DNA from 4 places in the Kaistia geumhonensis genome. Region 4 is predicted to be linked to each of the others. Evidence: predicted binding sites of a transcription regulator. Region 4 holds the regulator's gene; each other region holds the start of a gene.
The links. Region 4 encodes PhoB, which activates phosphate uptake and scavenging genes when phosphate is short. Its sites were predicted from a motif close to TGTCATNNANCTGTCAT; they were not measured.
Positions count from the first base shown of each region.

Region 1: QO015_RS15385 (YdcH family protein) is a predicted target of PhoB. The motif match lies at 2,338-2,354, and genes of this name have one in related genera.
Region 2: phnC (phosphonate ABC transporter ATP-binding protein) is a predicted target of PhoB. The motif match lies at 4,808-4,824, and genes of this name have one in related genera.
Region 3: QO015_RS03605 (ceramide glucosyltransferase) is a predicted target of PhoB. The motif match lies at 2,002-2,018, and genes of this name have one in related genera.

Region 1 covers NZ_JAUSWJ010000001.1:3,246,309-3,253,511, reverse strand. The annotation lists gene QO015_RS15405 (5-(carboxyamino)imidazole ribonucleotide synthase) at 1-580, opposite strand, end outside; gene purE (5-(carboxyamino)imidazole ribonucleotide mutase) at 573-1,055, opposite strand; gene QO015_RS15395 (GGDEF domain-containing protein) at 1,285-1,974, shown strand; gene QO015_RS15390 (YdcH family protein) at 1,964-2,170, opposite strand; gene QO015_RS15385 (YdcH family protein) at 2,438-2,620, shown strand; gene QO015_RS15380 (OpgC family protein) at 2,692-3,870, opposite strand; gene QO015_RS15375 (MarR family winged helix-turn-helix transcriptional regulator) at 4,024-4,572, shown strand; gene QO015_RS15370 (HlyD family secretion protein) at 4,569-5,711, shown strand; gene QO015_RS15365 (DHA2 family efflux MFS transporter permease subunit) at 5,748-7,203, shown strand, end outside.
Region 2 covers NZ_JAUSWJ010000001.1:1,631,338-1,638,540, forward strand. The annotation lists gene phnG (phosphonate C-P lyase system protein PhnG) at 1-157, opposite strand, end outside; gene phnF (phosphonate metabolism transcriptional regulator PhnF) at 209-1,024, shown strand; gene phnE (phosphonate ABC transporter, permease protein PhnE) at 1,051-1,929, opposite strand; gene phnE (phosphonate ABC transporter, permease protein PhnE) at 1,926-2,810, opposite strand; gene phnD (phosphonate ABC transporter substrate-binding protein) at 2,884-3,819, opposite strand; gene phnC (phosphonate ABC transporter ATP-binding protein) at 3,873-4,685, opposite strand; gene QO015_RS07835 (DapH/DapD/GlmU-related protein) at 4,871-5,482, shown strand; gene QO015_RS07840 (acyltransferase family protein) at 5,586-6,764, shown strand; gene QO015_RS07845 (UDP-phosphate alpha N-acetylglucosaminyltransferase) at 6,742-7,203, opposite strand, start outside.
Region 3 covers NZ_JAUSWJ010000001.1:771,230-778,432, reverse strand. The annotation lists gene QO015_RS03610 (acetyl-CoA carboxylase biotin carboxylase subunit) at 1-715, shown strand, start outside; gene QO015_RS03605 (ceramide glucosyltransferase) at 728-1,885, opposite strand; gene QO015_RS03600 (HAD family hydrolase) at 2,110-2,781, shown strand; gene QO015_RS03595 (acylphosphatase) at 2,778-3,059, shown strand; gene lipB (lipoyl(octanoyl) transferase LipB) at 3,071-3,799, opposite strand; tRNA gene QO015_RS03585 (tRNA-Leu) at 3,944-4,028, shown strand; gene mgtE (magnesium transporter) at 4,240-5,670, shown strand; gene QO015_RS03575 (AAA family ATPase) at 5,685-6,236, opposite strand; gene QO015_RS03570 (Gfo/Idh/MocA family protein) at 6,447-7,203, shown strand, end outside.
Region 4 covers NZ_JAUSWJ010000001.1:3,866,109-3,873,311, forward strand. The annotation lists gene pstA (phosphate ABC transporter permease PstA) at 1-346, shown strand, start outside; gene pstB (phosphate ABC transporter ATP-binding protein PstB) at 343-1,125, shown strand; gene phoU (phosphate signaling complex protein PhoU) at 1,148-1,864, shown strand; gene phoB (phosphate regulon transcriptional regulator PhoB) at 1,887-2,591, shown strand; gene QO015_RS18325 (outer membrane protein) at 2,855-3,610, shown strand; gene QO015_RS18330 (phosphoserine transaminase) at 3,978-5,153, shown strand; gene serA (phosphoglycerate dehydrogenase) at 5,290-6,876, shown strand; gene QO015_RS18340 (adenylosuccinate synthase) at 7,023-7,203, shown strand, end outside.

The DNA of each region.
Region 1 (7,203 bases), 620 kb from region 4:
TGAAGGTGACGAACCCTTCGAGTACCGCCGGGTGATGGTTGATCGCCGCCAGCGCCGCGGCCGGATCGTCGCCGGGGCCGATCTTCACCTGACCCTTGCCGTCATATCCGAAGCGGCGCGTCTTGAGGATCGCCGGGCGGCCGACCCGTTCAAGGGCCGCAACGAGATCGTCGAGGCTGTCGATGGCGGCGAAGGGAGCGACCTCCAGCCCGAGTGAGCGCATCAGCTCCTTTTCGGTCAGCCGGTCCTGCGACGCCGCCAGCGCGCCGACGCCGGGCAGTACCATCGCCTGGCCGGACAGGAACTCGGCCGTCTCGGCGGGGACGTTTTCGAACTCGTAGGTGACGACATCGACGGAGCCCGCGAAGGCCGCGAGCGCCTGCTGGCTCTCGTAGGACGAGATCGTTCGCGCCGCGGCGACGTCGAAGGCCGGGCTCTCGCCATCGGGAGAAAAGACATGGCAGCGGAAGCCGAGCTCGGCAGCCGCCGTGGCCAGCATTCGGCCAAGCTGGCCGCCGCCGAGAATGCCGATCGTGGCGCCCGGCGCGAGGACGCCGTCAACCAGCACGCCGTCACCCATGGGACTTCGTCTCCTCGATCTGCGCCGGTCGCTCGGCAACGCGCGCCGTCTGCTCTGCCCGCCAGTCATCGAGGCGCCCCGCGAGCGCGGGATCCTCCAGTGCGAGGATCGCCGCCGCGAGCAGGGCCGCGTTGACCGCGCCCGCCCGGCCGATCGCGAGCGTGCCAACGGGAATGCCGGCCGGCATCTGCACGATCGAAAGGAGGCTGTCCCGGCCCGACAGGGCCTTGGACTCGACGGGAACGCCGAGCACCGGCAACGGCGTCATGGCGGCGCACATGCCCGGCAGATGCGCCGCGCCGCCGGCGCCGGCGATGATCACCTTGTGACCCGACGCGCGCGCGTCCTTGGCGAAGGCCACGAGCCGGTCGGGCGTGCGATGCGCGGAGACGATCCGATCGTCATGGCCGATGCCGAGGGCATCCAGCGTCTCCGCGGCCGCCTTCATGGTCTGCCAGTCGGACTGGCTGCCCATGATGATCGCCACCGGCTGAGCTTTTGCGGCCAAGCGCGTTCCTCCGATCGAGTCTCAGGATTCGCCGGGGACACTAGAGAGGCAGCCGGCACGGTGCAAGCATCGATCCGGGGCCGCCGCGACAGCGAGGACACCTCCCTCGGCAAAGAAATCCCTGCGATTCGCAAACTACTTGCGCAAGAGACGTCGTTAACCGATGCTGAACCAGTCTATGTCATTGAATCTCTTCATGCCCGAACCGCGCCCCGTCCCGCCGTTCCCCGCTCCCGCCTTCGACGCCGACCAGCCGGCGCGCCGCCGACCGCTTGCCGTCGAAGAGGATGCTTTGCCGGTTCCGATGGAGCAGCGGGCGCTGGTGGTGCGCCTTTCGCAGGAGGTGGCGGCGCTTCGCGCGGCGCTCGATCTCTCGCGCCACCGCATCGCGACGCTCGAGGTCGAGGCGTCGGCCGACCCCGTCACGGGGCTTCTCAACCGTCGCGCCTACGAACGCGAGGTCGAGAAGGCCGCCGCATTCCGAAACCGCTACCGCACGCCGGCCCTCGCTGTCCTCGTCGCGGTCGACGGCCTTGCCGGCGTCGCCGAGCGCCATGGCCAGAACGTCGCCAATCGCGCGCTCCAGACCATCGGCGCGCGGCTGAAGGGCCAGCTCCGCTCCTGCGACGTGGCAGCGCGGCTCGATCCCTATGCCTTCGGCCTTGTGCTCTGGAATGCCGGTCAGGCCGATATCGCGCCGCGTCTCGACGCGCTGCGCGCGGCCGCGGGCGGGATGGACCGCCTTCTGGAAGGACGCGTCACCTCGGTCAGCGTGCGCATCGCGGCGCTGCCGATTGAAGCGGACCACCAGCCGGCCTCGCTGATGGAGCGCCTCGAGGGTCTGCTCGGTGCCCGGCGGCGCGGGCCGCGCGAGACTATGCGATGATGTCTGGCAGGAGCTGATCCTCGAGGACCGCGATCCGGTCCTTGAGTGCGAGCTTCTTCTTCTTCAGCCTCTGGATGCGCAGCGGGTCGATGCGACCCGTCTCCGACATGACCGCGATCGCCGCATCGAGATCGGCATGCTCCTGCCTGAGGCGCGCCAGCTCGAAACGGACTTCCTGCTCTTCTTCCTCGGTCATACGCACGCCACCCCAAAGGGCCCGCCGACGCCTCGCGGCGCGCAGGCCTTCCGCGTCAGGACGATACATGCTCGCGCCGGGTGAGGCGAGCCCAATCACCGTGCGGAGGGTCTTGAACGAGCCGCCGGAGACCACACATCGCCATAGGGAAGTTGTTGAGCCGGCGGCGTCACAAAGCCGTCATCGAGCCGGTCCGCCGTTCGACACTGCCCATCGATTGTGGCACCATCGCCAGGCCGTCATCGTTAGCAAAGGGAGGCATTGCAGATGTCCATGCTGTCGCATCTCGAAGCGTTGGAGCGTCGTCACGAGGCGCTCGCGAAAGAGATCGAGGATGTGATGAAGGCTCATCCAAGCGTCGATTCGGTTGAAGTGCAGGCACTCAAGCGAAAGAAGCTTCAGGTAAAGGACGAGATCGCAAGGCTGAAGGGCAACGAGACGATGCACTGAGCATCGCTCCACCAAGACAAGTTCCGGCATGGCGCTGCGGTCCCGCCGCGGCGCCATCGCTTTTTTGGAGACTATTCCGCCGGCTCGAGCCGTGCCGCCGGCACGGGGGCCGGCCGCGCCTTCCCGCCGGGCTTCGTCCAGTCGAGCAGGAAGGCCAGCGCGAAAAGGAACACCATTCCCGCGCCGACCAGCGTGCAGTCGAGGACGAAGGACTTGCCCGTCAGGAGCGGATCGTTGGGAAGGTGGAACAGCTCCTGGCGGATGATGTGGGCCGTGACGGCGAGCAGCGTCGAGAGCCAGAACACCGGCAGCGTGTTGCGGCCGAGGCTGACGATCCAGTTGTCATGCGTGAGCCAGCGCTTGAGGAAAGCCGGGATCGGACTGCACAGGACGACATAGACCAGCGCGAGCAGGTGAGCGAGACGGAAGGCGCCGACCCAGCTCTTGTTGAAGCCAGTGATCCAGACCCATTCCGGCATCACGGGGAAGCGGTCCCACAGCGGCAGCATGACGAGCAGCGCCGACGCCACCAGATAGGCGAGAGCGAGCGCATAGAGCACCGGCGAAGGCCGGAGCGACACGCCACGCCGCAGCATGACGCCGCCGCAGAAGCCGATGGTGAAGATCAGCTGCCAGGTGAGCGGGTTGAAGTACCAGACGCCGTTGCCCGGATAATTGGGCGGACCGAAATGCAGGATGTTGGCAACGAGCCAGACCGCCGCGCTCGCCGCGAGCGCCACGAGGAGGTTGATCCGCGCCAAAATCATGATGATCGGCAGCATCGCCATCATCCCGATATACATCGGCAGGATGTTGAAGTTGCCGGTCTGGTATGTGAGCGCACCGATACCGGCCAGCGCGCCGAGCGTGTTGTCGAGGATCCAGTGCCGCTCGTCCGGCACCATCAGCTGCGGCGCGGAGAACCAGATCGTCGCAGCCGCATAGACCGCGAAGCCGATCGCGATGGACGACAGATGCGCGATGTAGATGGTGCCGATCCGCTTGGCGATCTGCCCGATCGATAGAGCCGCCTGGCCGTTTACGAAGCGCGGATAATAGGCGAGCGCGGCGGATATGCCGGCCAGCAGCACGAACACCTCGGCGGCGTCGGACAGGCCGAAATTGCGATGGGTGAAATTGGAGAAGAAGTTGCCGGGGATGTGGTTGACGAAGATCGAGACGAGCGCGAGGCCCCGGAAGAAATCGATCCGGTAGTCGCGCGGCATCCTGCCCGAAATCGCCTCGCTCAACGCAACGCTCCCTGAAACGCCATCGACGCGGCGCTAACCGCGAAACAAGGCGAGCTTACGGCAGCGCCGACCCGATTCAACGCCGTCACAGTGCAAAAGCCCATGCTTGTCCGCAGCTTCCTGCATGGCGCCGCACGGTCGGGCGACCAAATCGTGACTGTTGATATTATCACTGAGACTTATTATCTTCGGGCTATGGAAAACGACCCGCCCGAAAAGCATCTGGCCTTCCTGATAAACGATGTCGCGCGCCTCATCCGCCGCGCCTTCGATCAGGCCGCGCAGGGCTGCTCGCTCACCCGCGCGCAGTGGCAGGTGCTCGCCTTCCTGCACAAGAACGAAGGCTCCAACCAGGCCGCGGTGGCCGAGGCGCTGGATGTCGAGCCGATCACGCTGTCGCGCCATATCGACCGGCTGGAAGCGCTCGGCTTCGTCACGCGCCTGCCCGATCCGACCGACCGGCGCGCACGCCGCCTCTATCTGACGCCGGCGGTGCAGCCGCAACTTGCCGAGATGAAGGTGATCGGCAGGAGCGTCATGACCTCGGCGCTCGAAGGCGTCGATGAAACCGACACCGAGCGGCTGATCGCCGTGCTGACGCTGATGCGCGCCAACATGGCACGCTATGGCGGCGAATCCGAACCTGCGGATGTGTGCACCGACGCCCTTGCCGAACCGAGCATCGAAAAGGTCCCGTCGTGAGTGCCGAACCCGCAACAGAGGCTGAGAAGCCCGCCCCGCAGCTCAGCGTCGTGCCGGAGGCGCCGCCGCCGAAGCGCCGCCGCAGCCTGCGTCTGGTGCTGATGCTCGTGGTGCCGCTCGCGATCATTCTCGGCGGCGGCTATCTCTGGCTGACCGGCGGCCGCTTTGTCTCCACCGACAACGCCTATCTCGAGCAGAACCGCGTCTCGATTACCGCCGACCAGTCCGGCCGCATCGTTGATGTCGCAGTGCGTGAGAACCAGACGGTGAAGAAGGGCGATCTCCTGTTCAAGATCGACCCGCAGCCCTACCAGATTGCACTCAACCAGGCCGATGCCGCCGTCGCGGCGGCGCGGCTGCAGGTGGAACAGCTTCGATCCACTTGGCAGCAGGCTGTGGCCGAGGAGAAATCGGCCGAGGAGACGCTCGACTATCAGCAGAAGGTCTTCGCCCGCCAGCAGGACCTCCTGAAGCGCGGCGTCAGCTCCAATGCCGATTTCGACGCGGCCGAGAACAATCTGCGCAATGCCGAGCAGTCCGTGGCGCAGGCCAAGGAAAAGGTCTCCGGCGCGCTCACCGCCCTCGGCGGCGATCCGGACATCCCGACCGACCAGCATCCGTCCGTCATGCAGGCGCAGGCGGCGCGCGAGAGCGCCGCGCTCGCCCTCGAGCAGACGGCCGTGTATGCGCCCGCCGACGGCGTCGTCTCGCAGACGGACCGTCTGCGAGTCGGGCAATATGTGACCAATCCGGCCATGGCCCCGACCGTTCTGATGACGCTGGTCGAAACCAGCACGGCCTATGTTGAGGCGAATTTCAAGGAAACCGACCTCACCCATATGCGGGTCGGCCAGCCGGCGACGATCACCTTCGACGCCTATCCCGACCAGACCTTTCGCGCCCAGGTCGAGTCGATCGATGCCGGCACCGGATCGGCCTTCTCGCTGCTCCCGGCCCAGAACGCCAGCGGCAACTGGGTGAAGGTCGTCCAGCGCGTCCCCGTCCGCCTGAAAATCGACGGCGATCTCGACATCGCGGCCGTCCCGGCCGGCCTCAGCGCCTCGGTCGACGTCGACACCGGCCATCGCCGAACGCTACCGGGCTTCGGCACGGCGGTCGCCGAGACGACGACCCGCTGACCCTTCGCTGATGCGCCTCGGGAGGCGCTGCGCACGATGAGCACTACCAGCGCCGATACCGTGCCGTTCCGCGGGCTGATCACCGTTTCGATCATGCTCGCGACGATCATGCAGGTGCTCGACACAACGATCGCCAATGTCGCCCTGCCATCGATGCAAGGCTCGCTCGGCGCCGCCCAGGATACGATCACCTGGGTGCTGACCTCCTATATCGTGGCCGCAGCCATCGCGACGCCGGTGACCGGCTGGGTCGCCGACCGCATCGGCATCAAGCGTCTGTTCCTCACCTGCATCGTCGGCTTCACCCTCGCCTCGATGCTCTGCGGCCTTGCCGGCAGCCTCTACCAGATGGTCGGCTTCCGCATCCTGCAGGGCATCTTCGGCGCCGCCCTGGTGCCGCTCTCCCAGTCGGTTCTGCTCTCGATCAACCCCAAGGAGCGGCACGGCCAGGCCATGGCCATGTGGGGCGCGGGTATCATGGTCGGCCCCATCATCGGCCCGACGCTCGGCGGCTGGCTCACCGACAGCTTCAACTGGCGCTGGGTGTTCTTCATCAACCTGCCAGTCGGCATCGTCGCTTTTCTCGGCATCTTCTTCTTCATGCGCGAGGGGCCGATCCGTCTCAGGAAGTTCGACTTCTTTGGCTTCGCCTTCCTCTCGCTCGGCATCGGCGCGCTTCAGATGATGCTCGATCGCGGCGAGCAGCTCGACTGGTTCTCGTCTACCGAGATCCTGATCGAGACCGGCCTGATGGTGATCGGCTTCTGGGTGTTCGTCGTCCACATGGCCACATCGCGCGAGACGTTCATCGACCCGCATATCTTCAAGGACCGCAACTTCGTCACCGGCCTCGTCTTCATCTTCATCATCGGCATCATCCTGCTCGCCACCATGGCGCTGCTGCCGCCGATGCTGCAGAACCTCTACGGATACCCGGTGATCACGACGGGGCTGATCCTCGCACCGCGCGGCGTCGGCACCATGATCGCAATGATGCTGGTGGGCCGGCTGGTCGGACGGGTCGATCCGCGCATCCTGATCTTCATCGGCCTCTCGCTCACCACCTGGTCGCTCTACGAGATGACGACCTGGTCGGAGCAGATGGGCGCGATGCCGTTCATGATCACCGGCATCACGCAGGGCTTCGGCCTCGGCTTCGTCTTCGTGCCGCTGTCGACCATTTCCTTCGCGACGCTGCCGCCGAAATGGCGGACCGACGCCGCCTCGCTGTTCAGTCTGGTACGCAATCTCGGCTCGTCGATCGGGGTATCCATCGTCGCGACGCTCTTGGCGCAGAACACGCAGATCATGCACCAGGCGATGGCTGGCCATGTGACCGCCACCAATCCGGCGCTGCCGATGGACATGGCGATGGGCGATCTCGGCGCGCTGGCGCAGCTCAACGGCTTCATCACGCGCGAGGCCGCCTTCATCGCCTATATCGACGACTTCAAGCTCATGATGTTCGTCACCATGACGACGATCCCGCTTC
Region 2 (7,203 bases), 2.2 Mb from region 4:
GGTGCGCCACGGCCGTCGCGGCCATCAGCGCCTGCCGCGCGGCGATCCCGCCGGCCGCCGATCCGGACTGGACTTCCGCATGAGGCGGCGACCCGCCCCCGCCCTGTCCCTGCCCGCCCGTCGCTCCGACGGACCGGATGCCGCCCTGCTCGGTCATGATCTCACTCGCCGCTTCCGCTTCGATTTGTCTAATGGTATAGACAACTCCATGAGCCAGTCCAGTGACGATTTCATGACGGAAGCCGCCAGCGAGGCCGACCATCGCGCCGGCGAGACCGACACCTCGCCCTCCGTCGCGCCCGCCGGTCTTTCCCGCGGCGGCGGCATCGCCGCCTGGCGGCAGATCGCCGACGAACTCGCCGCCGAGATCGGCGCCGGCCGCCTTGCCTCGGGCACGCAACTGCCGACCGAGAGCCAGCTGGCGCTGCGCTTCGGGGTCAACCGCCACACGGTGCGGCGCGGCCTCGCCGAGCTCGCGCAGCGCGGGCTGGTGCGGGCGACGCAGGGACGCGGCACATTCGTCGAGGCGCAGCCGATCCGCTATCCGATCGGCCCGCGCACCCGCTTCTCCGAGATCGTCTCGCAAGCCGGCCGCGAGGCCGGGGGCAGGCTGCTCGCCGCCGCGACCCTCGCCGCCGATGCCCGCATCGCCTCGAGCCTCGGCCTTGCCGAGGGCGCGCCCGTCATCCGCCTCGATACGCTGCGCTTTGCCGACGGCACGCCGATCTCGTTCGGCAGCGGCTATTTCCCGCTGCCCCGATTCGCGCATCTCGCCGATGCCTACCGCGCCGAGGGCGCCATCACGCCGGCGCTCGCCGCCTGCGGCGTCGCCGATTACCGCCGCCTCGAGACACGCATTTCCGCCCGCCCCGCCGCCGCCGAGGAAGCCGCGCTGCTCGATCTCGCGCCCGGCCGGCTGCTGCTCGTGGTCGACAGCGTCAATGTCGACGAGAGCGGCCGGCGCATCCAGTACACGCACGCGCAGTTCTCCGCCGACCGGACGGAGCTCGTCGTCGAAAGCTGACGGCCGGAGAGCTGGCGGCCCGACCGTCAGCTGATCTTCTGCTTGCCGATGATCGCCATGCGCAGGCGCGTCGAGATGAAGTCGATGATCGCGACCGTGACGAGGATCATCAGGATCAGGAAGGCGACCTGCTTCAGTTCGAGCACGCGGATGAGCTCGGTCAGGTAGATGCCGACGCCGCCGGCCCCGACGATGCCGATGATGGTCGCCGAGCGGGTGTTGGATTCGAAATAGTAGAGCACCTGGCTGGCGATGACCGGCAGCACCCCCGGCACGAGGCCGAAGCGCACCTGATGCAGCTTCGAGCCGCCTGCGGCCGAGACGCCCTCCGAGGCCTTGCCGTCGGTCGCCTCGATCGCCTCGGAGAACAGCTTGCCGAACGAGCCGAAATCGGAGCAGGCGATGGCGAGCACGCCCGCGAAGGGTCCGAGGCCGACGACGTTGATCCACATCAGCGCCCAGATGAGCGTGTCCACAGAGCGGATGACGTCGAAGGTTCGCCGCGTGCCGAAATGCACGAAGATGTTCGGGATGACGTTGCGGGCGGCGAGGAAGGCGACCGGGAAGGCCAGGATCGCGGCGGTCAGCGTGCCGAGAAAGGCGATGCCGAGCGTCTCGCCGAGCGCGATGGTGAAGGCCCAGGCGCGGCCTTCGGGGTCGGGCGGGATCATCAGCACGGCGAAGCGGCCGAGCCGCGACAGGCCGTTCAGGATGCGGACCAGCGAGAAGTCGAGCATGACCATCGCGACGATCGCCACCGCCAGCATGGCGAGCGGGATCAGGATGGCGAGGGCGCGGTTCTTCGGCGAGGCGCGGAAGCCCCCCGGATGGCGCTGCTTCAGCCCGTCGAGATCGGCCCTGGCGGCGTCGCCGAGGCCGCGCGGATTGGCGGTGGCGTCGGTCATCGCGCGCCCTCGAAGCCGATCAGGCGGTGGCGGAGCCGCTCGGTGAGCATGTCGATGATGATCACCGTGGCGATGATCATCAGCAGGATGGCGCTGACGTCGGAATAATAGAAGTTGCGGATCGCGACCAGGAACTCCTGGCCGATGCCGCCGGCGCCCACGAAGCCCATGACGCCGGCGCCGCGGACATTGATCTCGAAGCGCAGCAGCGCGTATGAGGCGAAGCCGGGCGCCACCTGCGGCAGCACCGCGTAGCGCACGGTCTGGATCCACGAGGCGCCGGTGGCGCGCATGCCCTCGACCGGCTTCATGTCGATGTTCTCGACCACTTCGGCGAACAGCTTGCCGAGCGCGCCCGTGGTGTGGATCGCCAGCGCGAACACGCCCGCCATCGGGCCGAGGCCGAAGGCGATGACGAAGATCAGCGCGAAGACGATGTCGGGGACGGTGCGGCAGAACTCGAGCAGCCGGCGCGTCACGATGCGCGAGCCGCGGCCGAGCGCGATATTGGCGGAGGCGAAGAAGCAGAGCGCGACGGCGCCGAGCGCGCCCATCAGCGTGCCGAGATAGGCGATGAGGATGGTCTGGCCGAGCAGCGCCAGCCAGCCGGGGAAGTTCCAGTACCAGGCCCTCAGGTCGGCGACCGGATTGCCGGAGGAAAAGTCCGGAATGGTGCGGGAGATGAAGCTGCCGAAATTGCCGATATTGGCGAAGAGCGTCAGCGGCCGGACATGGGCGAGATAGCCGCTCACCAGCGCGAGGACGACGATCGCGACCAGGACGGCGAGACCGCGCAGCCGCCGCGCGGCGACGGCCGAGGCATAGGCCTCGGCGAGGGCGCGGGCCTGCGGCTCGGGAAGGACGGGAACGGCTGTCGCCAAGGGCGTCGCTCTCAACGGAAAAAGAGGAAGGGGCGGCCCGCTGCCGGACCGCCCCAGGAAGCGAAGCTCCGGATCAGGAGCCCTTCTTGCGCTGCTCGTCGTTGAACTTCACCATCTCGACAACCGGCTGGTAGTCGGCGGCCGAGATCGCGGCGAACTCGATGTCCTTGCCGTCCGAGAGACCGTCGAACGCGGCCTTGTCCTTCTCCGGCATCTCGAGGAAGGCGGTCTTGATCTTTTCCTTGAGGTCGGCCGGCAGCGAGGCGAGCACCGAATACGGGCCCTCCGGCAGGAAGTCCGACTTGAAGACGATGCGGAAGTCTTCCTTCTTCATCGGATTGCCGTCGGCGTCCTTGAGCACGCCCTTGGTGATCATGCGCGTCAGGTTGGAATCGTCTTCCGAATTCCAGGAATTGGCGGCGGCGTCGACGGTACCCTGCGCCAGTGCCAGCACGGCGTTGTCATGGCTGCCCGCGAAGACCGCCTCGCCGAAGAACGTGTCGACGTCCTTGCCGTCGCGATGCAGGAAGAAGCGCGGCGCGTTGTTGCCCGAGGTCGAATTCGGGTCGACGAGGGCGAGCTTCTTGCCCTTGAGGTCGTCGATCGACTTGTAGGGGCCGTTGGCCAGCGTGTAGATGACCGAATAATAGCCCGTCAGGCCGTTGGAATGACGCGAGACAGCGACCGGCTCGGTCTCGACGCCGGTGAGCACGGCGCGGGCATAGGACGCGGGGCCGTAGAAGGCGATCTGCGCGTTGCCGGCGCGCTGCGCCTCGATGACGGCGGCGTAGTCGGTCGCGACGGCGAGCTTCACCGGAACGCCCAGCTCCTTCGACAGATAGGCCGTCAGCGGCTGGTAGCGGTCGGTCGTCGTCGAGGCGTTCTCGGCCGGGATGACGGCGAGCGTCAGCTCGGGATACTGCGCCTTCCAGTCGTCGGCAGCGTGCGCGACGCCGGCGAGCGCGAGGCTCGCAAGGGCGGCGCCGAAAAGGGTGCGGCGGTTCAGCATGGGACGTCTCCGTGAGGCTGTTGGCGCGAAAGGGCGCCGGTTGGAACGGGAGTTCAGATCAGGGCGGCGGCAGGCGCGCCGATGAGACCCGCCCTCGGTTCGGGCGCCGGCGCATGGCCGAGCGCCTCGCCGGCTTCGAGGCCGTAGAGGTCGCGGGCGACATCTTCGGTGAGCATCTGCGGCGCCCCGTCGAAGACGACGCGGCCGGCCGACATGCCGATCAGGCGGTCGCAATAGCCGCGCGCGAGATCGAGCGAATGCAGGTTGCAGACGACCGTGATGCCGTAGTGGCGATTGATGCGCAGCAGCGCATCCATCACGACCTTGGTGTTGCGCGGATCGAGCGAGGCGATCGGCTCGTCGGCCAGGATCGCATCCGGCTCCTGGACGAGGGCGCGGGCGATGGCGACGCGCTGCTGCTGGCCGCCGGAAAGGCTGTCGGCGCGCTGGGCGGCGAGCTGCGCGATGTCGAACTGCTCGAGCGCCGCGAGCGCGATCGCGCGGTCCTCCTCGCTCCAGAGGCGGAGCAGCGAGCGGGCCGTCGGCACCTTGGAAAGGCGGCCCATCAGCACATTGGTCAGCACGTCGAGACGGCCGACGAGATTGAACTGCTGGAAGATCATGGCGCAGCGGGCGCGCCAGTCGCGCAGCGCCTTGCCGTCGAGCCGCGTCACGTCGACATCGCCGAAGCGGATCGAGCCCGAGGTCGGGTCGACGAGGCGGTTGACCATGCGCAGCAGCGTCGATTTGCCGGCGCCAGACCGGCCGATCACGCCGACGAAGGAGCCGGCCGGAATGGAGAGGCTCACTCCCGCGACGGCGGTCTTGTTGTTGAACTGACGCGAGACATCGTCCAGCACGAGCATCGGCAATCTCCTGGTTCCCGGGAGAGTGCTGGATGGCTGCGAAACTGGTGTGACAGCCGCGCACCGCGACCTCGGTCACGGCAAGCATCGGACCGTTCTGCATCAAGCGGCTTTGCCGGCTTCGTCATCGCTGCGTCATGGGCCGGCGGCAGCCTTGCCGCGCCCTCCAGCCGCCGGAAAACACCATGCGCCTTCGCGAGACCCCGACCATCGATCCGACGGCGCGCGTCGCCAATTGCGTGCTCGGCCGCTACACCGAGGTGGGCGCCGGATGCGACCTCGCCGAGGTCGAGCTCGGCGACTATTCCTATATCTCGCGCTCGAGCGAGGCGATCTACACGACGATCGGCAAGTTCTGCTCCATCGCCGCCGACGTCCGCATCAATCCCGGCAACCACCCGCACTGGCGCGCCTCGCAATCGCACTTCACCTACCGCGCGTCCTATTATTTCGACGGCGAAGAAGACGAGACGGCGTTCTTCGACTGGCGGCGCGGCCAGCCGGTCACGATCGGCCATGACGTCTGGATCGGCCATGGCGTCGTGATCCTGCCCGGCGTCACGATCGGCACGGGCGCGATCGTGGGCGCCGGCGCCGTCGTGCGAAAGGATGTCGGGGCCTACGAGATCGCGGTCGGCGTTCCTTCGCGGACGGTGAAGCGACGCTTCCCGGAAGCCGTCGCCGAACGGCTGCTCGCCCTTGCCTGGTGGGACTGGCCGCATGAGCGGCTGCACGCCGCGCTTCAGGATTTCCGCGCGCTCTCCGTCGAGGCCTTCCTCGAGCGGCACGGCGGCTGAGACGAAAATTATCTGCAAATACCCCTCGATTTGCAGGTATCGGCGCAAGGTTCCGGCAACAATCGCGGCTTCACAACGGGGCATCCTCCAAGACAGGGTCCCGATGATGAAGACGGTCGGCAGTGTCCTCGATGCGAACAGGGGTGTCGGCCCGGGCTTCGGCCTGTTGCGGCTGATCCTCGCCGTGTCGGTGATCTTCGTCCATTGCTCGCTCGTCGATGGCGGGGCCAATGCCGAGGCCTGGTGGCCCTATGGCGCGCGCTGGGGGCTCGCCAACATGGCCGTGCCGGCCTTCTTCGTGCTCAGCGGCTTCCTCGTCGCCGGCAGCATGGCGCGCAGTCGCGTCGATACGTTCCTGGTCAACAGGGTCCTGCGCCTCGTGCCCGCGCTCGCCGTCCTGGTGGTCGTGACGGCGCTCGTCGTCGGTCCTCTGGTCACGTCGCTGTCGCCCGCCGCCTATTTCGGCGACCGCGGCTTCCTGACCTTCTTCTTCAACGTGCTCGGCCGCCATCAGGACACGCTGCCCGGCGTGTTCGAGCAAAACCCGGAACACATCGTCAACGGGTCGCTCTGGACGCTCTCGCACGAGATGAGCTGCTACATCCTCCTGTGCTTGCTCACCGGCGCCGGCGTGTTCCGGCGGCGGGCGCTCGTGCTCGCCTTTGCCCTCGGCCTCTACGCCGCGGCCAACATCATCTGGCTCGCCGACCGCGCCGGCATCGCGCTGCCGCATCACGAACTGCTGACCTATGTCTTCGTCACGCGCGGCGCCGCCAAGCTCGTCCCCCTCTTCCTCGTCGGCGTGCTCGCCTGGCAATACCGCGCGTCGATCCCGCTGCACTGGCTCCCCGCGGTCCTGTCCGGAGCCGGCCTCGTGGCGGTCGCCATGGCCGGCGACCAGAGCTGGGCAGAGATGCCGCCGGTCTGGGTTCTGACCGCGCCGATGTTCGCCTATGTCGCGATCTATCTCGGTCTCGCGAACTGGTTCGTCATCCCGCTTCTCGTCGGGGTCGACTACTCCTATGGCGTCTATCTCTACGGCTTCACGGTGCAGCAGACGCTGCTGCATCTGATGCCCGGCATCGGCAATTACTGGCTGTTCTTCGCCATCAGCATCGTGCCGACCGTCATCCTGGCGATGCTCTCGTGGCACTTCGTGGAGAAGCCGGCGCTCGGCCTGCGCCACGCGCTGCAAGACCGGGTCGTCCGCCTCGTCGACGGGATCGCGGCCCTGCTTCCCGAGCGGCTGAGCGCCCGCCTCAGCCGCGCCGAGGCACGCTGACGCCCGGCCGCGTGCCGACCTTGGGAACGAAGGCGTCGTAGGTGCCGACCATGAACCAGACCAGCGCGGCGGTTTTGATCGAATAGGGCGAGTCCGAGATCAGCAAGAGCAGGCAGAGATAGGTCGCTACCAGCACCTTGAGCCGCCAGGCATCCGGATTGTCCTCGCGCGCGAAGATGAACAGCGTCCAGAAGCCGACCGCGCCAATAATGCCGATCTCGCTCAGCGTCATCGCATAGCCCGAGTCCGACAGGAACGGCTTGTCCGGCGAGATGCCGAAGGCGGCGTGGACATCGAGCGAGGTCAGAAGGCGCGCCGTCCAGAGCAGCCGGCCTGAGAGGTCGTTCTGCCAGTTCACCTGCGCACTCGTGAAGCCATAGATGGCCAGCGCCAGCATGATCGCCATCGGCAGCACATACCAGACGAGGCGCGGCGGGCG
Region 3 (7,203 bases), 3.1 Mb from region 4:
CATGGCGCATCCGCGCTGGCGGGCCGGTGCTCTCTCCACCGCCTTCATCGCCGACGAATTTCCCGGCGGTTTCGCGGGCGTGACGCCCGACGACACCGCGCTCGAGGGTCTCGCGGCGCTCGCGCTCACCTGCGAACGCGCCGCGACGACCCGTCTCGCCGGGCTGCCGGGACGGCTGCGGCCCGGCGCCGCGCCTGCGGCGGACGCCTTCGCCGTGAAGATCGCGGGCGGCCTGCGCAAGCTTCGGATTCTCAGCCGCGAGGCCGGGGTCACCGAAATCGAGACCGAGGCGGGACGGCTCATCTCGGTCAAGGGCCATTGGTCGCCCGGCCAGCGCGTCTGGCGCGGCTCCATCGACGGCACGCCGGCGGTGGTGCAGGTCCAGCGCATCGGCCCGGACTGGCGCCTCGTCCATCGCGGCGCCGACCTTCTCGCCCGCGTCATGAGCCCGCGGGTGGCGGCGCTCGATGCGCTGATGCCGGAAAAGCGCGTCTCCGACAGCGCCAAGGCGCTGCTCTGCCCGATGCCGGGGCTCGTCGTCTCGATCGCCGTCGAGCCGGGTCAATCGGTGAAGGCGGGCGAGACGCTGGCTATCGTCGAGGCGATGAAGATGGAGAACATCCTGCGCGCCGAGCGCGATCTGGTCGTGGATGTCATCAAGGCCAAGGTCGGCGACAGCCTGCCGGTCGACGCGGAGATCATGACTTTCGCCTGACCGGATGACCGGTCAGTCGGCCGCGGCGAGGCTGTCTTCCTTGACGTTCATCTGGTTGCCGCGCCATTCGAAGCCGCTGCCCGACACGGCGGCGAACCACAGCACGGGCAGCGAGAGGTCGCGCGCGATCAGCGCCAGCGTCGGACGAATGCCGGCGCGCCAGCCGAGGCCGATCGCCATCAGCACCTCGGCGCCGTACCAGGCGACGGCATAGGCGGCGACCACCCAGAACGGGATCGTTCCGGCGGTGGCGAGCGCCGCCGCGACGATGATCGGGAACAGGCCGCCGACCACAAGTTCGGCGCAGAAGAAGACGGGGAACGTGACGCGGCGCAGCCGCGCCCAGCGCAGCTGCCGGCTCCAGACCGCCTTCAGCGTCCGCCGGCCGATCGGCTGCGGGAAGGGCAGGTGGACGAGATGGACGTCGAGCCCGGCCCGGCGGATCACCTTGGTCGAGGCGGCGTCCTCGGCAGGATCGGCTGCGAGGGCCTCGATCGAGCCGTGGCGATCGAGATTCTCGCGCCGCCAGAGCATAGACTTGCCCTGCGCGAACCCGTTGCCGATCGCGTCCGAGAAAAGCTGCCAGCGGGCCTGGAAGGTATTGAGGAAGGCGCATTCGATCTCGCCGAAAGCCCCATCCGGCGCATCGCCGAGCGGCGGCGAGCAGACGAGGCCCGTGCCGGGCACCCAGCGATCCAGCAGGCGCAGCAGATAGTCCGGCGGCATCAGCACATTGCTGTCGGCCATGACGATCCAGTCATGGCGCGCCGCCTTCCAGCCCTTCACCAGATTGTTGAGCTTCGGATTGATGCTGATCCGATCGTCACCGACGAGGAGGCGCGACGGCACCTCGGGATGCTCGGCCATGATCCGCCTTGCCAGCGGGATGACCGGGTCCTTCTCGCTCGCGACGCAGTAGACGATCTCGAATTCCGGATAGTCGATCGTATAGGCCGAGCGGATGGTCTCCTCGATAGCGTTCTCGAGGCCGCAGAGCGGCCTGAGGATCGAGACCGGCGGATGGGCCGGCAGCTTGGCCGGAATGCGCCCTACGGCGAAGCGGCCGCGGACCGTGACGATCAGGATGGAAATGAAATGGACGGCGGCCGTGACGATGCAGAAGGCAGCGCCGAGCAGGACCAGCAGGAGCTCGAGTTCGGCGTCCATCATGCGGTCTCGCGGAAGCTAAGGCGGGCAATCTGCAAGGCACACTTCATTTTGTGGCGAATCCCCGTACCGGCCGCCGTGTGGCCCGGACCCCGGCTCAAAGGTGGTGACTGAACCTGGTAACGGCCTGATGACGACAACGAATAACTAGACGGGAGGTTGCCACCCGTGCAAGACCCCGCCCGCAAAGGCGCGGGAATGCCGCGCCGACGCTGGGACAAGGTATCATGACGACCACCGGACCGACGGCTCTTTTCGATCTCGACGGCACGCTGACCGACCCCTATCCCGGCATCAGCGGATCGATTCTCTACGCGATCGAGCGGTTGGGGCGCCCGCCGGTCGACGAAGCGACGCTGCGCGCCGCGATCGGCCCGCCGCTCGAGGCGAGCTTCGCGGCCATGCTCGGCGGCGACGCGATCCTCGCCAAGGAGGCGCTTGCGCATTACCGCGAGCGCTACGCGCCGGTCGGCCTCTATGAAAACAAGGTCTTCGACGGCATTCCGGAAGCGCTGGCGACGCTCAAGATGAACGGCATCCAGCTCTTTGTCGCGAGTTCCAAGCCCCGCGTCTTCTGCGAGCGCATCATCGAGCATTTCGGACTCGGCTCGTTCTTCACGACTGTGCACGGCTCCGAACTCGACGGCACCCGCGTCGACAAGGGTGATCTCATCGCCCATGTGCTCGCGAGCGAAGCGATCGACGCCACGCGCTGCGTGATGATCGGCGACCGGCGTCACGATATCTCCGGCGCGCGCCGCAACCACCTTCGGGCCATCGCCGTCGGCTGGGGTTATGGCACGGCCGAGGAATTCGCCGAAACCCCGCCGGACCGGATCGTCCCGGACGTGCCGGCTCTCGCCGACGCCGTTCTCTCGGAGCTCGGGCTGGCTCAATGAGTCGCGCCAGCCTGCATGTCAGCATCACAGGCCGCGTGCAGGGCGTCGGTTATCGCGCCTTCGTCGAAGAGCAGGCGGTATCCCTCGGCCTCTCGGGCTGGGTGCGCAACCGGCGCGACGGCAGCGTCGAGGCTGTGTTCTCGGGCGAGGCCGAGGTGGTCGAGCAGATGATCGAGACCTGCCGGCGTGGTCCGCGCCATGCGGTGGTCGACGCCGTTACGGTTCTCGGCGAGGCGGAAGCGCAGGACGGCCCGTTCCTCGTCGCGCCGAGCCTCTGAGGGCGCGTCGTCTAGAAGCCGCTGACCGTCGGCCCGAACAGCCGCTCGAATTCGGCCCGAAGAACCGAATCGACCTCGGTCATGGACACGATGTGACCGAGATCGGCGAGGCTGGTGACGCCGTGCTCGCGGACGCCGCAGGGTACGATGCCGTCGAAATGGCCGAGGTCCGGATCCACATTCAGCGAGATGCCGTGGAACGTCACCCAGCGGCGGACGCGGATGCCGATCGCGGCGATCTTCGATTCGGCGCCGATCCCGCGATCCGGCTGCCGCACCCAGACACCGACCCGGTCGTCGCGACGCTCGCCGCGGACGTTGAAGCCGGCAAGCGTCGCGATGATCCAGCCCTCGAGCGCGGCGACGAAGAGGCGGAGATCCTGGCGCCGCCGCGACAGGTCGAGCATCACATAGGCCACGCGCTGCCCGGGCCCGTGATAGGTGTATTGCCCGCCGCGTCCCGTCTCGAAGACGGGAAAGCGCGCCGGCGCCACGAGATCCTCGGGTTTCGCACTCGTTCCGGCCGTGTAGAGCGGCGGATGTTCGACGAGCCAGACGCGTTCATTGGCTTCGCCGGCGGCGATCAGCGCGGCGCGCCGTTCCATCTCGGCGATGGCATCAGGATAGTCGACAGGTTCGTCCGCGATCACCCATTCGACCGGCGGGCTGCCGGCGCGCGGCATGAGCGCGATATCGAGCGTGTCGCGCGAGGTGGGCAGGCGGTCGGTGGTGGCGTCCATGCCGCCTATATAGTCGAGACCGAGGCGGATTTCGCGATTGATCCACAGGCTCGGCTCTCCATGCCGGCAAGCGAGAATGCCCGCTTGTATCCGACCGGGGCATTTGCTAAATCCTCGCCGCGCCGGTTCGCCGGCTCGGGTTCCGCGGTTGTGGCGGAATTGGTAGACGCGCAGCGTTGAGGTCGCTGTGCCGCAAGGCGTGGAAGTTCGAGTCTTCTCAACCGCACCAGAACCCGACAAATCCTCACGAAAGCGGCGGCCCTCGGGCCGCCGTTTCCGTTTTCGGCCTTCCCTCACGATGGCGGCAGCGACCGGTTGCCGCGCTCGCGCGCCAGCCGCGTTTTCCTTTGCGGCGGCGATGGCGGGCCGCTAAGTCTCGATCGGGCCTTCGAGAGCCTCTTCAGCCACCCGTCCGTCGACCCTGTAACCGCGGAGCTTGCATGTCCGATCCGGCAGGCGAATCGACGACCATCGAGCGCGATCCACCGGCCGCGCCGGCCGCGCTGCCGCCGCTTCGCGACGAGGACGACAACCTCTCAGCGGCGTTCCTCGACGCCGTCGTCGCCGCGATCGAGGCCTCGGACGCGGAACGGGCGCGCCTCCTCACCGAAGACCTGCACGAGGCGGATGTCGGCGCCATTCTCGAGCAGCTCGACGCCGAGCAGCGCCCGGCCCTGATCCAGCTCCTCGGCGACGCCTTCGACTTCACGGCGCTGACCGAGCTCGACGAGGCGACGCGCGTCGAGATTCTCGAGGATCTCCCCGCCGAGACGGTCGCCGAGGGCATCAGCGAGCTCGATTCGGACGACGCGGTCTACATCCTCGAGGATCTCGACAGCGAGGAGCGCGAGGAAATCCTCGCGCAGATGCCTTCGATCGAGCGTCTGGCGCTGAAGCGCAGCCTCGACTACCCGGAAGACAGCGCCGGCCGGCGCATGCAGACAGAGTTCATCGCCGTGGCGCCGTTCTGGACGGTCGGCCAGACGATCGATCTCATGCGCGAATCGGACGACCTGCCGGAGAGCTTCAACGAGGTCTTCGTCGTCGATCCCGCCTTCCGCTTCCTTGGCCGCGTGCCGCTCGACCGCCTGCTGCGCAGCGCGCGCCCGGTCAAGATGGGGGAGATCGTCGACGAGGGGGCGCAGATCGTCGAGGCCACGGACGAACTCTCCTCCGTGGCGAGGCTCTTCCAGCGCTACAACCTGATTTCGGCGCCGGTGGTCGACGAAAGCCGCCGCCTCGTTGGCATCATGACCATCGACGACGCGGTCGACGTCATCGAGGAAGAGGCGGACGCAGACATCAAGCGCCTCGGCGGCGTCGGCGACGAGGAGGTCTCGGATCGCGTCCTGTCGATCGCGCGCAGCCGCCTGCCATGGCTGTGCATCAATCTCTGCACGGCGATCCTGGCTTCCTTCGTCATTGGCCTCTTCGAGACCGAGCTCCAGAAGATGGTGGCGCTGGCTGTGCTCATGCCCATCGTCGCCAGCCAGGGCGGCAATGCCGGCACGCAGACCATGACCGTCGCCGTGCGCGCGCTAGCGACCCGCGCGATCGGCCCGCATAACGCGCTTCGCGTCGTCGGGCGCGAACTGGTGGTCGGCTGCATCAACGGCCTGTTCTTCGCCTGCATCGTCGCCGGTGTCGCGGTCTGGCGATTCGGCATCGCCGATCTCGGCGTCGTCATCGCGGCGGCGATGCTCGTCAACCTGATCGCGGCGGCGCTGGCGGGCATCCTCATCCCGTTGGTGATCCACCGCTTCAAGTTCGATCCCGCGATCGCCTCGGGCGCCTTCGTCACCACCGTGACCGACCTCGTCGGCTTCTTCTCCTTCCTCGGCTTCGCGGCGCTGTGGTTCGGCTTCGGCTGATCGGATCCGGAGCCTCAGGCTTCCGCGCCGTTCGGCGGCAGGCGGTAGGCTCCGCTCGCGAGCGCTTCGACGATGCTTTCCAGCGTACGCTGCCGGTCGAGCCCGCCAATGGCGAGCGCATGGCGCTCCAGCGGGCCGAGATCGGCGAACTGCCCATGCAGCGCGGCGATGGTCGCCGGATCGGTCAGCGTCTCGCCGCCGCGTGACCGGCAACGCGCGATGGCTTCATCGAGATCGGGTCGCAGCACGATGTAGTGCAGCGGGACCTCGATGCCGGCGAAGGCGGAGAGGAACCACGGCCCGATGATGCCGTCCAGCACGACGAAATAGCCGCCGCGTGCGAAGCCGGCGACGACGCCGGAAAGGACCTCCATCACGATGCGGTTCTGAGTATTGGCCTCCGGCAGATAGGGCGCGATGGCGCCGTGCCGGATGAATCCCCAGAAGTCGTCGGAATGGAGATGTACCTTCGGCGATCCCGGCAGCGCGGCGAGCTGCGCGGCCGCCGTCGTCTTGCCCGATCCGGGCGGGCCCGTGAGGATGAGGATTTCGCCGGCATGGGTGATCATGGTGGCGATCTTGCCGGAGGGCGGCGCGGCGCTCAACCGCTCCGGCATGCGCCTGACGCGTCGCGCATTATTTCCCGCCGGGGAAAAATGTGAATCCGCGGATGCTGCGGCGCATCGACTTTCGGCCGAAAATCGCTAGACGAGGAACCGTCGCGCTCCCGGACCCGCCGGGTGCCGGCGAGGCACGAGACGAGGGAACGGCGCGGATTGGACAGGCGCGAGATCAGGACGGGGGTCGTCGGCCTCGGTTATTTCGGTTCGTTCCATGCGCGCCAGCACGCCGCCAGCCAGAAGGGCCGCCTCGTCGCCGTCGCCGATTTCGATGCTGACCGCGCCGCTGCCGTCGCCGCCGCGCATGGGGTCGAGGCCGTCACCGATCACCGCGATCTCATCGGCCGGGTCGATGCCGTCTCCGTCGCGGTGCCGACCTCGCTGCATCACCGCGTCGCCAGCGACCTCATCGATGCCGGCATCCATGTCCTGATCGAGAAGCCGATCGCCGATACGCCGGAAGCAGCGCGCGATCTCATCGCGCGCGCCGAGGCGAAGGGCGTCGTGCTCCAGGTCGGCCATATCGAACGCTTCTCGCCGGTGTTCTCCGTGCTTGCCGAGGAGGCCGGCCGGCCGCGCGCCCTGGAACTCACGCGCATCGGGCCATGGAAGGGCAGGGCGATCGACGTCGACGTCGTGCTCGACCTCATGATCCACGACATCGATCTCGCACTGACGCTCGCGGGTGCGGAGGTCGTCGATGTCGCGGCGATGGGCGCCGCCGTTCGCGCGCCCACCAACGATTTCGCGCATGCATTGCTGCGCTTTGCCAATGGCGTGACCGCGCATCTCAACGCCAGCCGCGTCGCGGATCGGCAGGAGCGGACGATCCGCGCCGTCGATGGCGCCCGCGTCGTCACCGCCGATCTCGCCGCCCGCACGGTCACCGTCGCGGAAGGCGAGTCCCGCCGCG
Region 4 (7,203 bases):
GATGCGCGAGGCGACGGCCGCCCTCGGCCTGCCGCGCTCCGTGATGATCCAGAAGGTCGCCTACCGCGCCGCCATGTCGGGCATCGTGACGGGCGTGCTCCTGGCCATCGCCCGCGTGATGGGCGAGACGGCTCCGCTGCTGTTCACGGCGCTCAACAACCAGTTCTGGAGCACCAACCTGAACGCGCCGATGGCGAGCCTGCCGGTGACGATCTTCCAGTTCGCCCTCAGCCCCTATCCCGAATGGCAGAAGCTGGCCTGGACCGGTGCGCTGCTCATCACCTTGACCGTGCTCGCGCTCAACATCGTCGCGCGTGCCTTCCTTAGCCCGAGGACGTCGAAATGACCGTGTCCACGCTCCAGAACACGCTGCCCGAGAAGATCTCGATCAAGAACCTGAAGTTCTTCTACGGCGACAACCTCGCGCTGAAGTCGATCAACCTGCCGCTCTACGAGAAGAAGGTCACCGCCTTCATCGGCCCGTCGGGCTGCGGCAAGTCCACGCTGCTGCGCGTCCTGAACCGCATGTACGACCTCTATCCGAAGCAGCGCGCCGAGGGCGAGGTTCTGTTCGACGGCGGCAACATCCTCGCCCCGGGCCAGGATCTCAACCTGCTGCGCGCCCGCATCGGCATGGTCTTCCAGAAGCCGACGCCGTTCCCGATGTCGATCTACGACAACATCGCCTTCGGCGTCCGCCTCTACGAGAATCTGTCGCGCTCCGAGATGGACGAGCGCGTCGAGGCGGCGCTGACGCGCGGAGCCCTCTGGAACGAGGTCAAGGACAAGCTCTCCTCGAGCGGCCTCAGCCTCTCGGGCGGCCAGCAGCAGCGCCTCTGCATCGCCCGCTCGATCGCGGTGCGGCCCGAGGTCGTGCTGTTCGACGAGCCCTGCTCGGCGCTCGACCCGATCTCGACCTCGAAGATCGAGGAACTGATCGACGAGCTGACCGCCGACTACACGATCGCCATCGTGACGCACAACATGCAGCAGGCGGCGCGCGTCTCCGACTACACCGCGTTCATGTATCTCGGCGAGTTGATCGAATTCGACGAGACGTCGAAGATCTTCACGGCCCCGGGCGACAAGCGCACCCAGGACTACATCACCGGACGCTTCGGCTGAGCCCCACGGCCAGGAGGACGACATGTCGGAACACATCGTTTCCCGCTACGACGACGAACTCAAGGACGTGCAGCGCCGCATCGCGGAGATGGGCGGCATGGCCGAGCGGCTGGTCGATCTCTCCGTGCGGGCGCTGACGCGGCTGGACGTGACGATGGCCAACGCGGTCATCGCCGACGATCGCCGCCTCGACCAGGTGCAGCGCGAGACGGAAGAGCTGGCGATCATGATCATCGCCCGCCGCCAGCCGATGGCGCTCGACCTGCGCGAGGTGATCGGCGCCATGCGCATCTCGAACGACCTCGAGCGCATCGGCGATCTGGCCAAGAACATCGCCAAGCGCGTCCTCGCGCTCGACGGGCAGTTCCAGTCGAAGCGCTTCATCACCGGCGTCGAGCACATGGCCGAGCTGTCGCTCGCCCAGCTCAAGGACGTCCTCGACGCCTATGCCTCGCGCGACGTCAACCAGGCCTTCGAGGTCTGGCGCCGCGACGCCGACATCGACAGCATGTACACCTCGCTGTTCCGCGAACTCCTCACCTACATGATGGAGGATCCGCGCAACATTTCGCTGTGCACGCATCTGCTCTTCTGCGCCAAGAACATCGAGCGCATCGGCGACCACGCGACCAACATCGCCGAGACCGTGCACTATGTGGTGACCGGCGAGTCGCTGACGCAGGACCGGCCGAAGCAGGACGAATCGAGCGTGACCAAGGTCTCCTACGACGCCGCCTGACCGGGCCTGAAGGGACATCGCGATGACCCCCCGCGTGATGATCGTGGAGGACGAGGAAGCGCTCGCCCTCCTGCTCCGCTACAATCTCGAGGCCGAGGGCTACAGCGTCGAGGCCGTGCCGCGCGGCGACGACGCCGAGACGCGGCTCAAGGAGACGACGCCTGATCTCCTGCTGCTCGACTGGATGCTGCCCGGCATTTCGGGCATCGAGCTCTGCCGCCGCCTGCGCGCACGCGAGACGACCCGCACGCTGCCGATCATCATGCTCACCGCCCGCGGCGAGGAGCAGGAGCGGATCCGCGGCCTTGCGACCGGGGCCGACGACTATGTCGTTAAGCCGTTCTCGGTGCCTGAACTCATGGCCCGCGTGCGCGCCATCCTGCGCCGTTCGCGGCCGGAGGTGATCGCCTCGCTGCTTCGGGCCGGCGACATCGAGCTCGACCGCGAGACGCACCGCGTCCGCCGCTCGGGCCGCGAATTGCGGCTCGGTCCGACGGAATTCCGGCTGCTCGAGTTCCTCATGAAGAGCCCCGGCCGCGTCTTCTCGCGCGAGCAATTGCTCGACGGCGTCTGGGGCCGCGACGTCTATGTCGACGAGCGCACGGTCGACGTGCATATCGGCCGGCTGCGCAAGGCGGTCAATCGCGGCCGCGTCAAGGATCCGATCCGCACGGTGCGCGGCTCCGGCTATGCCTTCGACGACCAGTTTGCCGGTGCCGCAAACTGATCGGCCGCCTTACCGAACTTCAGCATGATTGACGGCCGGAGCGGGCGCGCGAGCCCCGCTCCGGCCGTTTCGCTGTTGCGGCAACCCCTTCTTCGCAAAGAGAAAGCGGCCGGCTCTCGGCCGTTAACGAAGAAGTAACGTAAACAATCGTGGTTAAGTGACGTAGTTAATCTGTTCTTAAACGTTCCCCGGCAAAGTCGGCTGCGACGGATTCAGATTGATCGGGCGATGTCTCGGTCCAGCCTTCGATCGGGGAGACTTCGATGGGTTACGTGAAGACCTTAACGCTCGCTGCCGTGGTCGGGGCGGGCATCGCCGCCGCGGGCGCCGCCCACGCGGCCGACCTTCCGGAGCCCTATGTGGAGCCCGCGCCCGTCATCGCGACGGGCGGCTGGTATCTGCGCGGCGATATCGGCTACAAGTGGTACAATAATCCCGACATCAGCTTCGTCACGCCAAGCTATGTCGACAACTGGAGCAACAACTCGCTCGACAATACCGGCCTCATCGGTATCGGCGCCGGTTATCGCTTCAACGACCACTTCCGCGTCGACGGCACGATCGACTACGAATTCCAGTCGGGCTCCTACGGGCAGGGCTATTGCGGCGGCTGTGGCGAGCTCTACGGCATCGATCACACCGTCGAGACTGCGGACATCGCCGCCTGGACCTTCCTCGTCAACGGCTATGTCGATGTCGGCACCTGGTCGGGCTTCACGCCCTATGTCGGCGCCGGTATCGGTACGTCCTACCTTCAGACCTCGAATGTCGCCTTCGTCAATCCGGACGGCAATTCGGGCTATTGGGACGGCGGCAGCCAGTGGAACTTCGCCTATGCCCTCATGGCCGGCGTGTCCTATGCCTTCTCGCCCAACATGTCGGTCGACCTCAACTATCGCTATCTCAATCTCGGCGACGCGGTCTCGGGCTATATCCCGGCCGGCGGCGGCGGCGTGATCAATTACGACAACATCTCGGCCAACGAAGTCCGTCTCGGCCTGCGCTACAACTTCTATTGAGAGCGCTATCCGGGAGAGGCTTTCTCCGGACATGATCGAGGGCGCGTCACCGCGAGGGGCGCGCCCTTTTCCTTTGCGGCCCAGGGCCCGAACTCGGCCAGGAGTGGATTGGCGTTCGGCCATCTTCGTCAGGCCCGAAGGCGTAGGTGTAGCGACGCCATTTCGGCGTCGAGGGCGACCCGCGGGGGAGGGCCCGCTTCGCCTGCTTCTTGCCCTCTCATCGTTTCCTCGCACGCAGACCCCTGTCCCTTTGAGTCCGGAGCGTCGCGGCGCAGAAACGCCGCGTTGACTTCCCTCATCGCCGCGCGTAACAGCGACGGCGGGACACGCCTCCCCAACGAGGCGCTGCTATCTGAGAGGGTAGATCATGGCAGATCTCGCGATGCCCGGCCGCCGGCCGGTGAATTCCAATTATTCCTCCGGCCCCTGCGCGAAGCGACCCGGCTGGTCGCTCGAGGCGCTCAAGGATGCGGCGCTTGGACGCTCGCACCGCGCGAAGATCGGCAAGGCCAAGCTCCAGAAGGCGATCGACCTGACGCGGTCCGTGCTCGGCGTGCCGGCGGACTACCGCATCGGCATCGTGCCCGCTTCGGACACCGGCGCCGTCGAGATGGCGCTCTGGTCTCTGCTCGGTGCGCGCGGCGTCGACCTCCTCGCCTGGGAGAGCTTCGGCGAAGGTTGGGTCACCGACGTCGTGAAGCAGCTGAAGCTCGCCGACGTCCGCACCTTCACCGCCGACTATGGCAAGCTGCCCGATCTGGGCAAGGTCGATTTCGACCGTGACGTCGTCTTCACCTGGAACGGTACCACCTCGGGCGTTCGCGTGCCGGACGGCGAGTGGATCGACGCCGACCGCGCCGGCCTCACCATCTGCGACGCGACCTCCGCCGCCTTCGCGCAGGACCTCGCCTGGTCGAAGCTCGATGTCGTCACCTTCTCCTGGCAGAAGGTTCTCGGCGGCGAGGCTGCGCATGGCATGCTGATCCTGTCGCCGCGCGCCGTGGAACGGCTCGAGAGCTACAAGCCGGCCTGGCCGCTGCCCAAGATCTTCCGCATGACCAAGGGCGGCAAGCTGATCGAAGGCATCTTCGTCGGCGAGACGATCAACACTCCGTCCATGCTCGCGGTCGAGGACTATCTCGACGCGTTGACCTGGGCCGAGGGCCTCGGCGGCTTTGCGGCGCTCGAGGCACGCTGCGACGCCAATCTCGGCGTACTGGCCGATTGGGTAGCGAAGCGCGACTGGGTCGATTTCCTGGCTGCCGAGCCCGAGACGCGGTCCAATACTTCGGTCTGTCTCGTGATCACCGACCCGGCCGTCAAGGCGCTCGACGCCGACGGCCAGGCGGCTTTCGCCAAGGGTATCGCCTCGGCGCTGGAGAAGGCCAAGGTCGCCTATGACATCGGCTCCTATCGCGACGCCCCGGCCGGGCTGCGCATCTGGGCCGGCGCCACGATCGAGGCTTCCGATCTCGCGATCCTGACCGAATGGCTCGACTGGGCCTTCGCCACGCAGAAGGCCGGCCTCAAGCAGGCCGCCTGACTTCATCGCGTTCATCATCCTTTCCGTCATGCCCGGGCTTGTCCCGGGCATCCACGACTTCCCCTCGGGGAGGCAGGAAGACGTGGATGGCCGGGACGAGCCCGGCCATGACGATGCCTGAAAAAGGTCAAGCACCATGGCACCGCGCGTTCTCATTTCTGACAAGCTTTCCAAGTCCGCCGTCCAGATCTTCAAGGATCGCGGCGTCGAGGTCGACTATCTGCCCGATCTCGGCAAGGACAAGGAGAAGCTGCTCGAGATCATCGGCAATTATGACGGTCTCGCGATCCGCTCCAATACCAAGGTGACCGAGAAGGTCATCGCGGCGGCGGGCAATCTGCGCGTCATCGGCCGGGCCGGCATCGGCGTCGACAATGTCGACATTCCGGCTGCGACGGCGAAGGGCATCATCGTGATGAACACGCCCTTCGGCAATTCCATCACTACCGCAGAGCATGCCATCGCGATGATGTTCGCGCTCGCCCGCCAGATCCCGGAGGCGAATGCCTCGACGCTGGCCGGCAAGTGGGAAAAGAACCGTTTCATGGGCGTCGAGGTGACCGGCAAGACGCTCGGCATCATCGGCTGCGGCAATATCGGCTCGATCGTCGCCGACCGCGCCGTCGGGCTGAAGATGCGCGTCATCGCCTTCGATCCGTTCCTGTCCGACGAGCGCGCCCTGACTCTCGGCGTCGAGAAGGTCGATCTCGAGACTCTGTTCCGCCGCTCCGACTTCATCACGCTGCACACGCCGCTGATCGACAAGACCCGGGGCATCATCGACGCCAAGGCGATCGCGCAGATGAAGGACGGCGTGCGCATCGTCAATTGCGCGCGTGGCGGTCTCGTCGTGGAGGCCGATCTGGCCGAGGCGCTGAAGAGCGGCAAGGTCGCGGGTGCTGCCTTCGACGTGTTCGTCGAGGAGCCGGCGACGGACAACGTTCTCTTCCACGCGCCGAATTTCATCGCGACGCCGCATCTTGGCGCCTCCACGACCGAGGCGCAGGAGAACGTCGCGCTGCAGGTCGCCGAGCAGATGGCCGACTATCTCACCAAGGGTGCCGTCTCCAACGCGCTCAACATGCCGTCCATCACGGCCGAAGAGGCGCCGCGGCTGACGCCCTTCGTCAAGCTCGCCGAGCAGCTCGGCTCCTTCGCGGGCCAGCTCACCGACACCGGCATCCAGGGCATCCGCCTCGAATATGAGGGCGATGTCGCCGGGCTGAACGTCAAGGCGCTGACGGCGGCCGCGCTCGCGGCCATCCTGCGCCCGCAGCTGCAGACGGTGAACATGGTCTCCGCCCCGGCGATCGCGCGCGAGCGCGGCATCGCTGTCGAGGAGGTTCGCCGCGAACAGCAGGGCGCCTACGAGAACTATATCCGCCTGACGGTCCTCACCGAGAAGCAGGAGCGCTCGGTCGCGGGGACGGTCTTCGCCGACAGCCGGCCGCGCATCATCCAGATCAAGGGCATCAACATGGAGGCCGAGCTCGGCCGCCACATGCTCTACATCACCAACCGCGACAAGCCGGGCTTCATCGGCCGTTTCGCGAGCCTGCTCGGGGCCGAGGGCATCAACATCGCCACCTTCAATCTCGGCCGAAAGGCGGCTGGCGAGGACGCCATCGCGCTCGTCGAGGTGGACGAGGCGATCTCGGACGCGGTGATCGACCGCGTCGCGGCGCTGGAAGGCGTTGTGCAGGCGAAGCGGCTCTCCTTCTGAGCAATCCGCCTCAATTTGCGGCGGGGCTCGCATGGTCCCGCCGGAATCGATATAGTCCGCGCGCTCTCGCCCCGGTCCCGTGCCGGGGCGAGGCTTGTGAGGATATCCCGTAACGCGCCCGGAAGGGGCGCCGAGAGGCCGTTTCAATGGGGAATGTGGTCGTCGTCGGCTCGCAGTGGGGCGACGAGGGTAAGGGCAAGATCGTCGACTGGCTCTCCGAGCGCGCCGATGTCGTGGTGCGTTTTCAGGGCGGCCACAATGCCGGCCACACGCTCGTCATCGACGGCGTCAGCTACAAGCTGAGCCTGCTGCCCTCCGGCGTCGTGC